One region of the Arthrobacter saudimassiliensis genome, then DNA from elsewhere that is predicted to be linked to it. Evidence: predicted binding sites of a transcription regulator. Region 1 holds the regulator's gene; the other holds the start of a gene.
What was found. The regulator LexA, encoded in region 1, represses DNA repair genes until DNA is damaged. The targets are predictions, from matches to a motif close to TCGAACANNTGTTCGA.

Region 1 (5,474 bases):
CGCCGCGCCGAGACCCCCGACGGCCTGGGCTACACCCTGGCCGACACCGTCGGTTTCGTGCGGTCGCTGCCCACGCAGCTGGTCGAGGCTTTCCGCTCGACGCTGGAGGAGGTCGCCGACGCCGACCTGATCCTGCACGTGGTGGATGCCTCGCATCCGGATCCGGAAGGCCAGATCGCGGCGGTCCGCGAGGTCCTCGCCGAGGTCGACGCCCGCAAGGTGCCGGAGATCATCGTGCTCAACAAGGCCGACGCCGCCGATCCGTTCGTGCTCGAGCGGCTGCGGCAGCGTGAGCGCCGGCACGTGGTGGTTTCGGCCCGGACCGGTGAAGGCATCGACGAGCTGCTCGAAACCATCTCGGCCTCCATCCCGCGGCCCGCCGTGGAGCTGGAGCTGCTGGTTCCCTACGACCGCGGCGACGTGGTGTCCCGGCTGCACAGCCAGGACACCGAGATCCTGTCCATGGACCACGTCGAAGAGGGCACCCGGCTCCGCGTCATGGTTCGGGAAGGACTGGCTCCTGAACTGGAGCCCTTCACCACCCGTGGCTAAGCAGCGCCCCGAGAAGGTCCTCGCGCTGCTCGACGCCGCCGTCCGGGCGATGGGCGGGCAGAACCGCGAAGGCCAGCACCAGATGGCACGGCAGGTGGCGGATGCAATTGAGTCCCGCCGCCACCTGCTGGTCCAGGCCGGCACCGGCACCGGCAAGTCGCTGGCGTACCTGGTGCCGCTGGTGGCCCACGCCGTGGAAAGCGAGAAACCGGCGCTGGTCTCCACGGCCACGCTCGCGCTGCAGGCGCAGATCGTCGGCCGTGACCTGCCGCGCCTGCTGGAGGCCCTCGAGCCGGAGCTGCCCCGCCCGGTCGACGTCGCGCTGCTGAAGGGCCGCAGCAACTACGTCTGCCTGCACAAGACCGGCGGCGGCTTTCCCGACGAAGACGACCCGGGCGCGCTGTTCGTGCTGGGGGAGGAGAACGCCGTCGGGCACCCCGCCCCCGGCACCGGCCCGGTGAGTGCCCTGGGCCGCGACGTGCAGCGCCTGCACGAATGGGTCGAGGAGACCGAGACCGGGGACCGCGACGAGCTGGTGCCCGGCGTCAGCGACCGGGCGTGGCGGCAGGTGTCCGTCACCTCCATGGAGTGCCTGGGCGCCCAGAAATGCCCGATGGCCGCCGAGTGCTTCAGCGAACGGGCCCGCGCCAAGGCGGCGGAAGCCGACCTGGTCATCACCAACCACGCCCTGCTGGCCATCGCGGCCTTCGAGGGCCTGGCGGTGCTGCCGGATTACGACGTGGTGGTCATCGACGAGGCGCATGAGCTCGCCGACCGGGTGACCGGAGCGGTCACCGGCCAGCTCTCCGGCGGCACCATCAGCTCCGCCGTGACCGCGGCGCGCAAGCACACCAACGCCAGCGTGCAGGAACTCGCCGACGCCGGCCGCGCCTTCGACGGCGCCATCGAAGGCATCGCCTCCGGGCTGCTGCCTTCGGGGCTGAACGAAGACCAGCTGCTTGCCGTCGGGCGTGTCCGTGAGGCGTGCCGTGTCGCGCTGTCCGATTCGAAGCCGGACGGGCAGGACAACGCCGACGGGGGCCGGCAGATGGCCCGCTCCCGGCTGATGGCGATCCTTGAGCTGTGCGAACGGCTGGAGTCCGCGCCCGAATCCGGAGAGGTTGTCTGGGCCTCGCGCAGCAGCACCTTCTCGCCGTCCGGCGGCTACCAGCCGCCCGACGACGACGCGCCGGCGACGCTGAACATCGCCCCGCTGTCCGTGGCCGGAAAGCTGCGGGAAAACCTGTTCGACGGGCACACCGTGGTGCTGACCAGCGCCACGCTGGCCATCGGTGCGGAGTTCGGTCCGGTGGCCGGAGCGCTCGGCCTGCAGGGCCCGGGAGCGCCCGCCTGGGAGGGCGCCGACGTCGGCAGCCCCTTTGACTATCCGCGGCAGGGGATGCTGTACATCGCCAAGGACCTGCCCAAGCCGGAGCGGGGGACCTCCGAGGCCCAGCTCGATGAGCTGGCCGAGCTGATCGCCGCTTCGGACGGCGCTGCGCTGGGCCTGTTCTCCTCACGGCGGGCGGCCGAAGAGGCCGCCGAGGCGATGCGGAAACGGCTGGACGTACCGATCCTGTGCCAGGGCGAGTCCTCAATGGCCTCGCTCGTGAAGCAGTTTGCCGAGGACGAGCGGACCTGCCTGTTCGGCACCATGGGACTGTGGCAGGGCGTCGACGTCCCGGGCCCGTCCTGCCGCTTGGTGGTCCTGGACCGGATTCCGTTCCCGCGCCCGGACGACCCGCTGATGACGGCCCGCAGCCGGGCCGTGGCCCGCGCGGGAGGCAACGGCTTCATGAGCGTGTCCGCCACGCACGCCGCGGTGCGTCTGGCCCAGGGGGCGGGCCGGCTGATCCGGGCGGCCGAAGACCAGGGCGTGGTGGCGGTGCTGGACTCGCGGCTGGCCACGGCGCGGTACGGAGGCTTCCTGCGTTCGGCGCTGCCGCCGTTCTGGCCGACCGCGGACCGGGCCGTCGTGCTTAAGGCGCTCCAGCGCCTCGCCGCCGCGTCGAAGGCCGGCAGCGGGGCCTGACGCCCGCGCAGGGGATGTGGGCGCACGCCCGCGGGCCCGGCGCTTCCCCCGGCCCGTCCGTACACGCAAACGCCCCCGACCGCGGCGCCGAAGCCGGCGCCAGGGTCGAGGGCGGAGCGGGAGGAGCGGGTGCCTAGAGCGACCGCATCACGGAGACAACCTTGCCCATGATCGTGGCGTGGTCGCCCGGAATCGGCTCGTAGCGGGTGTTCTGCGGCAGCAGCCAGGTGTGGCCTTCGCGCTGGCGGAAGGTTTTCACCGTGGCTTCGTCATCGAGCAGCGCGGCCACGATGTCGCCGTTCTCCGCGGTCGGCTGGCGGCGGACCACCACCCAGTCGCCGTCGCAGATGGCGGCGTCGACCATGGAGTCGCCGGAGACCCGCAGCATGAACAGCTCACCGTGGCCCACCAGCTGGCGGGGCAGCGGAACCATGTCCTCAACCTGCTGGTCCGCGAGGATCGGACCGCCGGCGGCAATGCGGCCGACCAGCGGGACCATGGCGGTATCCAGCGCGGTGTCCGTCCGCAGCGGGGTGACGTTGCCCGCCTCCGCCGCGCCGCCGGACGGTGCGGGGGCTGCCGCCGGGGCGGCCGGGGCTGAAGGCTCGGCGTCCCGAAGCATCAGCGGTGTGAGGATCTCCATGGCCCGGGGCCGTTTGGGGTCACGCCGGATGTAGCCGAGCTTTTCCAGCTGGCCGAGCTGGTGGGTCACGCTCGAGAGGCTGGCCAGCCCCACGGTGTCACCGATCTCGCGCATGGACGGCGGGTAGCCGTTGCTGCTGACGGACCGCTGGATGGTCTCCAGGATCCTCTGCTGGCGGGGAGTCAGGCCCTTGGCCGGGCGCCCGGAGGTGGAGGCATCGGTGCCTCCGCTTACAGTCCTGCGTGCCACGGCGCTTCCCTTCAGGCCGGCGGCCGGTGCATCCGGCCGCGTTTTTCGTGCGTACGGACGGCGGTGCCGCCCGGGCTCCCGGCGGTTTTGTCAGAGGCGGGTGATGGACTCGCTTCTGTCAGCTTCCGGTGCTGCTCACAACGCTAGGGGAGCAGCCCCCTGTTTTCAAACATTTGTTCGAGCGAGTCTCGACAACGTTCGTAGACAGGTGCTAGAAAGGATCCAGCTGATCGAACAAAGATTCGAAAGAAGCTGCTCTTAATCCGAGCGGACTTTCGAAACAAGCTTCGAAACCGCACCGCCCGAGCCTGATGGGCCCCGCGGTTCGGAAAGGAAAACCATGTCACTCGCACTTCAGCCCGGCCTGTCCGCCGCGTCCGCCACCCCGTCCTCCGCTTCGGGTCCCGCGTCCCCGCTGCGCCTCACCCGCCGCGGCCGCCTGGTCCTGGTGGGCCTGCCGCTCATGCTGGTCACCGCAGCCCTGATCTTCCTGGCCGCCTTCTTCACCGCCCCCGCGATCGCCGGCAGCGAGACACAGGATCCGGCCGCCCACACGCTGCAGGTCAGCGTGGAAACCGGTGAGTCGCTGTGGGGGCTGGCGGACCGATACGTCCCGGACCGTGACCCGCGCGCCGTCGTCGCCGACATCATGGAGCTGAACAACCTGCAGGAAGCCACCATCCCGGCCGGCGCGCAGCTTTACGTCCCGGTCTCGCGCTGAGCGGCCGGACCACCGCCTGCACCTGCCCCTGTACCTGCCGCTGCTTCTGCCCCCGGGGCCTGCGGCGCGTGAGCCGCTGCAGCCGCAGGGCCGTAACCCCCCGCCCCGGGATTCTCCCCAGCAGTGCCTGCGGACTTAAGCTGGACGGGTGACTGAACAGCTGGACAAACTCAACCGCCTTCCGCTCCGCGACGATCTCCGCGGCCTTTCGCCCTACGGCGCTCCGCAGCTGGAAGTACCCGTCCTGCTGAACGTCAATGAGAACACCCACGGCCTGCCCGCACATGTGCGCGACGCCATCGTGGCCGCCGTCTCCGAAGCAGCGGTGGGCCTCAACCGGTACCCCGACCGCGAGTTCACCGAACTGCGGGACCGCCTGGCCGCTTATCTGGGCCACGGACTGAGCCGCGACAACATCTGGGCGGCGAACGGCTCCAACGAGGTCCTGCAGCAGATCCTCCAGGCCTTCGGCGGACCGGGCCGGACCGCCATGAGCTTCCCGCCCACGTATTCCATGTACCCGCTGCTGGCCAGCGGCACCGGCACCACCTACCTGTCCGGGAAGCGCACCGAAGACTTCACCCTCTCCGCCGAGTCGGCGGCCGGGCAGGTCCGTGACGCCGCGCCGAACATTGTCTTCCTCTGTTCGCCGAACAACCCGACCGGCACGGCGCTGGGCCTGGACGTCGTCGAAGCCGTCTACGAGGCGGGCCGGGCAAGCAACGCCATCGTGATCGTCGACGAGGCCTACGCGGAGTTCTCCCACACGGGCACGCCCAGCGCGCTGGAACTGCTGCCCGGGCGCGAACGGCTGATCGTCTCGCGCACCATGAGCAAGGCCTTCGCCCTCGCCGGCGCCCGCATCGGCTACCTGGCCGCAGCGCCGGAAATCACCGACGCGCTGCGCCTGGTCCGCCTGCCCTACCACCTCTCGGCCCTGACCCAGGCCACCGCCAACGCCGCCCTCGCCCATGCAGATGCGCTGCTGGCCAACGTCGAGGACATCAAGGGACAGCGCGACCGCATCGTCGACGAACTGACGGCGCTGGGGCTCACGCCCGCCCCGTCCGACTCCAACTTCGTCTTCTTCGGCGGCCTGGCCGAGCCGCACCGCATCTGGCAGGGACTGCTGGAGGCCGGAGTGCTGATCCGCGACGTCGGCATTCCCGGCCACCTGCGCGTCACCGCCGGAACCGAAGCGGAAACCACCGCCTTCCTCGACGCCCTGCGTGCCCTGCTTGCCCAGGACGACGCCGGCCGGTCCGGCGTCCGCGCCG
Region 2 (5,474 bases), on a different contig from region 1:
ACGGCAACGCCGAGCGGGAGGGTGGAGAGGGTGCGGCGGATGAAGTTCGGATCGATCTTCTCCACCACCAGGCCGGGAAGGGCCGATCCTCCGCCGCGAAGCCGGGAGGCTCCGCGGACTGTCTTGCCCACGAGGACGGAGAAGAAACTCATGGGTTCGAATATATCGCAGGGGCGTCATCCTCCCGCGGCCATGGGGCCGACGCCGGGGCCCGCGGGTAAGCTGTCCCGGTGACTTCAAGGGTGGGCGTGCTCGCGCTGCAGGGCGGGGTACGCGAACACATGGCGGCCCTGCAGGCCAGCGGTGTGCAGCCGGTTCCTGTACGGCGTCCCGCTGATCTCGACGGGCTCGAAGGAATCGTGCTGCCCGGCGGAGAATCGACCACCATCGGCAAGCTGCTCGGAATCTTCGGCCTCCTGGAGCCGCTGCGGGAGGCACTTGCGGCGGGACTGCCCGCCTACGGCTCCTGCGCCGGAATGATCCTGCTGGCGGACCGGCTTACCGATCCGGCGACCGACCTGTCCGGCAACCCGCAGCCCACCCTCGGCGGCCTGGACATCCTGGTCCGCCGCAATGCCTTCGGCCGGCAGCGGGAGTCCTTTGAAGCGGACCTGCACTTTAAAGGGATCGCCGATCTGCCCTCATCTGCGGGCCTGGCGCGGCCGGACACCCTGCGGGCAGTGTTCATCCGCGCCCCGCTCGTGGAGAAAACCGGTGCCGACGTGCAGGTCCTCGCCGAAGTTCCCGGACCGGTCGCTAGAATTGTGGCAGTGCGTTCGGGACAGCTGCTGGCCACCTCGTTCCACCCGGAGGTGACGGGCGAGCGGCGGGTCCACGAACTTTTTATATCGATGATCAGAGGAGAAGCGTAGAGCATGTCGGGCCACTCCAAATGGGCAACCACCAAGCACAAGAAGGCCGTGATCGATGCGAAGCGCGCCAAGGCGTTCGCCAAGCTGATCAAGAACATCGAAGTTGCCGCCCGCGCCGGCGGCGCCGACATGGCCGGCAACCCGGCCCTGGAACTGGCCGTACAGAAGGCCAAGAAGACTTCGGTGCCCAACGACAACATCGACCGCGCCATCAAGCGCGGCGCCGGGCTGACCGGCGAAGTCGTTGACTACTCCGAAATCATCTATGAAGCGCGCGGACCGCAGGGCTCCGCCCTCCTGATCGAGTGCCTCACCGACAACAAGAACCGCGCCGCCTCCGAGGTGCGCCTGGCCATCACCCGCAACGGCGGCACCGTGGCGGACCCGGGCTCCGTCTCCTACATGTTCTCCCGCAAAGGTGTGGTGAACCTGCCCAAGAACGGGCTCACCGAAGATGACCTGCTGATGGCTGTGCTCGACGCCGGCGCCGACGAGGTCAAGGAATCCGGAGACAGCTTCGAGATCATCTCCGAGCCGCAGGATCTGCGGGCCGTCGTGGCCGCGCTTGAGGAAGCCGGCATCGAGTACGAGACCGACGAAGCCGAGTTCGTACCCTCCATGCACGTGGAGCTGGACGCCGACGCCGCCCGGAAGTTCCTGAAGCTCGCCGACGCCCTCGAGGACCTCGACGACGTGCAGAACGTCTACTCGAACGCCGACATCTCGCCCGAGGTCCTGGCCCAGCTCGAGGACGACTGACCCCGTGCGGGTCCTGGGCGTTGATCCGGGCCTGACGCGGTGCGGGCTCGGCGTCGTCGACGTCGAGCCCAGCCGCCGCGCCCACCTGGTCGCGGTGGGCGTGGTGGGTACCGACTCCGCGACTGCCCTGGACGGGCGGCTGCTGACCATCGCCACCTCGATCGATGCCTGGCTCGATGAACACGCCCCGGACGTGCTGGCCGTGGAGCGGGTGTTCAGCCACACCAACGTCAGCACCGTGATGGGCACCGCCCAGGCCAGCGGCATCGTTATTGCGGCCGCCGCCCGCCGGGGCATCCCGGTGGCGCTGCACACCCCCACCGAGGTGAAGGCCGCGGTGACCGGTTCCGGCTCCGCCAACAAGGACGCCGTCGGCAAGATGGTCACCAAGATCCTGCGCCTGGCCGCGCCGCCGCGCCCGGCCGACGCCGCCGACGCCCTTGCGCTGGCCATCACGCACGCGTGGCGGCGCACGGCACTCGGACCCGGCCGTTCCACCGCGGGATCCGCCACGAAAGCCCCCGCCCGCGCCGCGGCCGGAGCGGGCGGCGGAACGGGCCTGACGGCGGCGCAGCGGCTCTGGGCCGAAGCCGAAGCCAAGGCACGGCGCACAGGTCGCTGAGCGTCCAGCCGCCGGCGAAACGCGGGCCGACGGCGTCCGGTGCGGAATCGGGGTCGGACCCAAGTAGGGTATTCGTAGCTATGTTCTATGAATCCGTTGGAGTCCTCCCATGATCAGTTCCCTTCGCGGCACCGTGGCCCACGTCGGGCTGCACGCAGCCGTCATCGAGGTGGGCGGCGTCGGCATGTCCGTCCAGGCCACGCCGCAGACCCTCAGCGGCCTGCATGTGGGCCGTGAAGCGCAGGTGTTCACGTCGCTGATCGTGCGCGAGGACTCACTGACGCTCTTCGGCTTCGCCGACGCCGAGCAGAAGGAGGTCTTCGAGACCCTGCTCGGGGTCAGCGGCGTCGGACCCCGCCTCGCCCTGGCCGTGCTGGCGGTGCACTCCCCGGAGGACGTGCGGCGGGCGGCGTCCACCGAAGACGTGAAGGCCTTCACCAAGGTCCCCGGCATCGGCCCGAAGGGTGCCCGGAAGATCCTGCTGGAACTGGCCGACAAGCTCGTTCCCCTCGACACGCCCGGCACGTCGCCGGCCGCACCGGCCTGGCAGGACCAGGTGCTGGCCGCCATGACCGGCCTCGGCTGGAACGAGAAGGACGCGACGGCGGCGATCGACGCGGCCATGGCCGAGGATCCGGAGGTCGCCGCGTCCGGGCAGGTCGCTGAAATCCTGCGCGTGACCCTGCGCCGGCTGGGCCAGGACGGCCGCCGGCCCGCGGCCCGCAGCGGGAAGGCCGGCTGATGGCGCCAGGCGCCGATCCGCTGGTCGCCGCCACCGGCGACCCCGACGACAAAGCCATCGAAGCGGCGCTGCGGCCCAAGAACCTGGACGACTTCGTCGGCCAGAAACGGGTGCGCGAGCAGCTGGCGTTGGTGCTGGAGGCCTCGAAGCTCCGCGGGCGCAGCGCGGACCACGTCCTGCTCTCCGGCCCGCCCGGGCTGGGCAAGACCACCCTCTCGATGATCATCGCAGCCGAGATGAACGCGCCGCTGCGGATCAGCTCCGGCCCCGCCATCCAGCACGCCGGTGACCTCGCCGCCATCCTGTCCTCACTGACCGAGGGCGAAGTGCTGTTCCTTGACGAGATCCACCGCATGTCCCGCCCCGCCGAGGAGATGCTCTACATGGCGATGGAGGACTTCCGGGTCGACATCGTCGTCGGCAAGGGTGCCGGTGCCACCGCCATTCCGCTGGAGCTGCCGCCCTTCACCCTGGTCGGAGCCACCACCCGCGCCGGGCTGCTGCCCGGGCCGCTGCGGGACCGGTTCGGGTTCACCGGCCACCTCGAGTTCTACTCCGCGGAGGAGCTGGAGCTGGTGCTGCGCCGCTCGGCCATGCTGATGGACATGAAGGTGAACTCGGCCGGATTCGCCGAGGTCGCCGGCCGGTCCCGCGGCACGCCGCGCATCGCCAACCGGCTGCTCCGCCGGGTCCGGGACTGGGCGCTGGTGCACGGCGTCGAGCAGATCGACTCGAGGGCGGCCTCCGCCGCGCTGGACATGTACGAGGTCGACGCCCGCGGCCTGGACCGCCTCGACCGTTCCGTGCTGCACGCGCTGGTGACCAAGTTCAACGGCGGCCCGGTCGGCCTCAGCACGCTGGCCATCGCCGTGGGGGAGGAGCCGGAAACCGTGGAAACGGTGGCCGAACCCTTCCTCGTCCGTGAGGGCCTGCTGGGCCGCACCCCGCGCGGGCGGATCGCCACGCGCGCGGCCTGGGAACACCTGGGCCTGCAGATGCCGGAAGGCGCCGCCGGCCTGGCCGCCGGAGCCTTCACCGGCGCCGCCCCGCTGCCGTTGTTTGACGACGGCGACGCCGGGACGCGGCCGGACGGGGAGCAGGGCTGATCCTGCCCGACCTGCCCGGTTCAGGAGCAGCGGGGAACAGGGCATGCCCGGGGGCCGCAGCGGATTCGCAGCAGAAAAGCCGGAAACTTAACCTCCGCCGCGTCCGTTGTCCCATAGACTGGGCACGCCCGGCCGTGTGCAGCGTGCCCGGAAGCGGTCCGTGGCCCTTGCGCCGCGGGCGTGGCCGAAGAGCCAATCATCAGCTGTCAACAAGATCGGAAATTCCTCAGTGTTCGTGAACATTCTGGCCCAGACCAACGGCGAGCAGGCCACCGGCGGCGGCCTTATCAACCTCATGCTGCCCGTGCTGCTGATCCTGCTGGTCTTCATGATGTTCCGCAAGAACAAGAAGACGCAGCAGCAGATGGCGCAGCAGCGCACCCAGATGGTCCCCGGCACCGAGGTGATGACCAACTCCGGCATCTTCGGCACCATCGTCTCCATCGACGCCGAGGAGAACAAGGCCGTCCTGGAGCTCTCGCCCGGCAACACCGCCACCGTGCACCTCCAGGCGCTGACCAAGGTCGTCACCCCGGTCGCCGAAGAGGAGCAGCCGCAGGTTCCCGACGACGCCTCCGCCCTGACCGGCGATGCCCCGGCACCTGAGCGCCCGGTCGACGTCGACCCCGCCGATCAGGCGGACCGCGACAAGAACAAAGAGAACTAGACTCTTCCGAAAGCCGCGGGCCCGGTCGGGTCCGCGGCTCCCGGCGGCCCGCCGCGGTCCGCCGGTTTCTCACGCCTGAAGGAATAACCATGTCTCGTACCGGTCCCGGATCGGCGGCGAAGAGGACACTCACCTGGCTGGGTGTCCTTTGTGCTGCGCTGGCCATGCTGCTCGGAGGTGCCTCGCTGTGGGGCGGAGCCTCCTGGACCCCCAAGCTCGCCCTTGACCTGGAGGGCGGAACGCAGATGATCCTCTCGCCCAAGGTCCAGGGCGGGGACAGCAACATCAGCGAGGAACAGCTCGACCAGGCGGTGGAGATCATCCGCCAGCGGGTCGACGGCAGCGGCGTCTCCGAGGCCGAAATCAGCACCCAGGGCAACACCTCGGGCAACCGCAACGTAGTGGTGTCCCTTCCCGGCGCCCCCGACGCCGAGACCCGAGAACTGATCCAGGCCTCGGCCTACATGGAGTTCCGCCCGGTGCTCTACGGCGGCGCGGGCATGGCCCCGGCAGCGGAAACCCCGACGCCGGATGACCAGCTTCCGCAGCCCGCGGGAGAACCCGCGGATGCCTCCGACACCAACTGGATCACCCCGGAGATCTTCCGCGAGTTCGAGGCCCTGGACTGCACCGACCCGGCGGTCCTGGAAGCAGCCACCGAACCGGCGCCGACCGACCAGCCGATGGTGGCCTGCGAGCCGGACAC

Region 2: ruvA (Holliday junction branch migration protein RuvA) is a predicted target of LexA. The motif match lies at 2,326-2,341, and genes of this name have one in related genera.

Annotation. Positions count from the first base shown of each region.
Region 1 covers NZ_JBNHFX010000003.1:38,696-44,169, reverse strand. The annotation lists gene hflX (GTPase HflX) at 1-552, shown strand, start outside; gene AC5RV6_RS11440 (ATP-dependent DNA helicase) at 602-2,584, shown strand; gene lexA (transcriptional repressor LexA) at 2,718-3,476, opposite strand; gene AC5RV6_RS11430 (LysM peptidoglycan-binding domain-containing protein) at 3,817-4,197, shown strand; gene AC5RV6_RS11425 (histidinol-phosphate transaminase) at 4,346-5,474, shown strand, end outside.
Region 2 covers NZ_JBNHFX010000002.1:596,986-602,459, reverse strand. The annotation lists gene AC5RV6_RS09945 (MurT ligase domain-containing protein) at 1-152, opposite strand, end outside; gene pdxT (pyridoxal 5'-phosphate synthase glutaminase subunit PdxT) at 282-872, shown strand; gene AC5RV6_RS09935 (YebC/PmpR family DNA-binding transcriptional regulator) at 876-1,631, shown strand; gene ruvC (crossover junction endodeoxyribonuclease RuvC) at 1,636-2,253, shown strand; gene ruvA (Holliday junction branch migration protein RuvA) at 2,363-2,995, shown strand; gene ruvB (Holliday junction branch migration DNA helicase RuvB) at 2,995-4,101, shown strand; gene yajC (preprotein translocase subunit YajC) at 4,331-4,768, shown strand; gene secD (protein translocase subunit SecD) at 4,858-5,474, shown strand, end outside.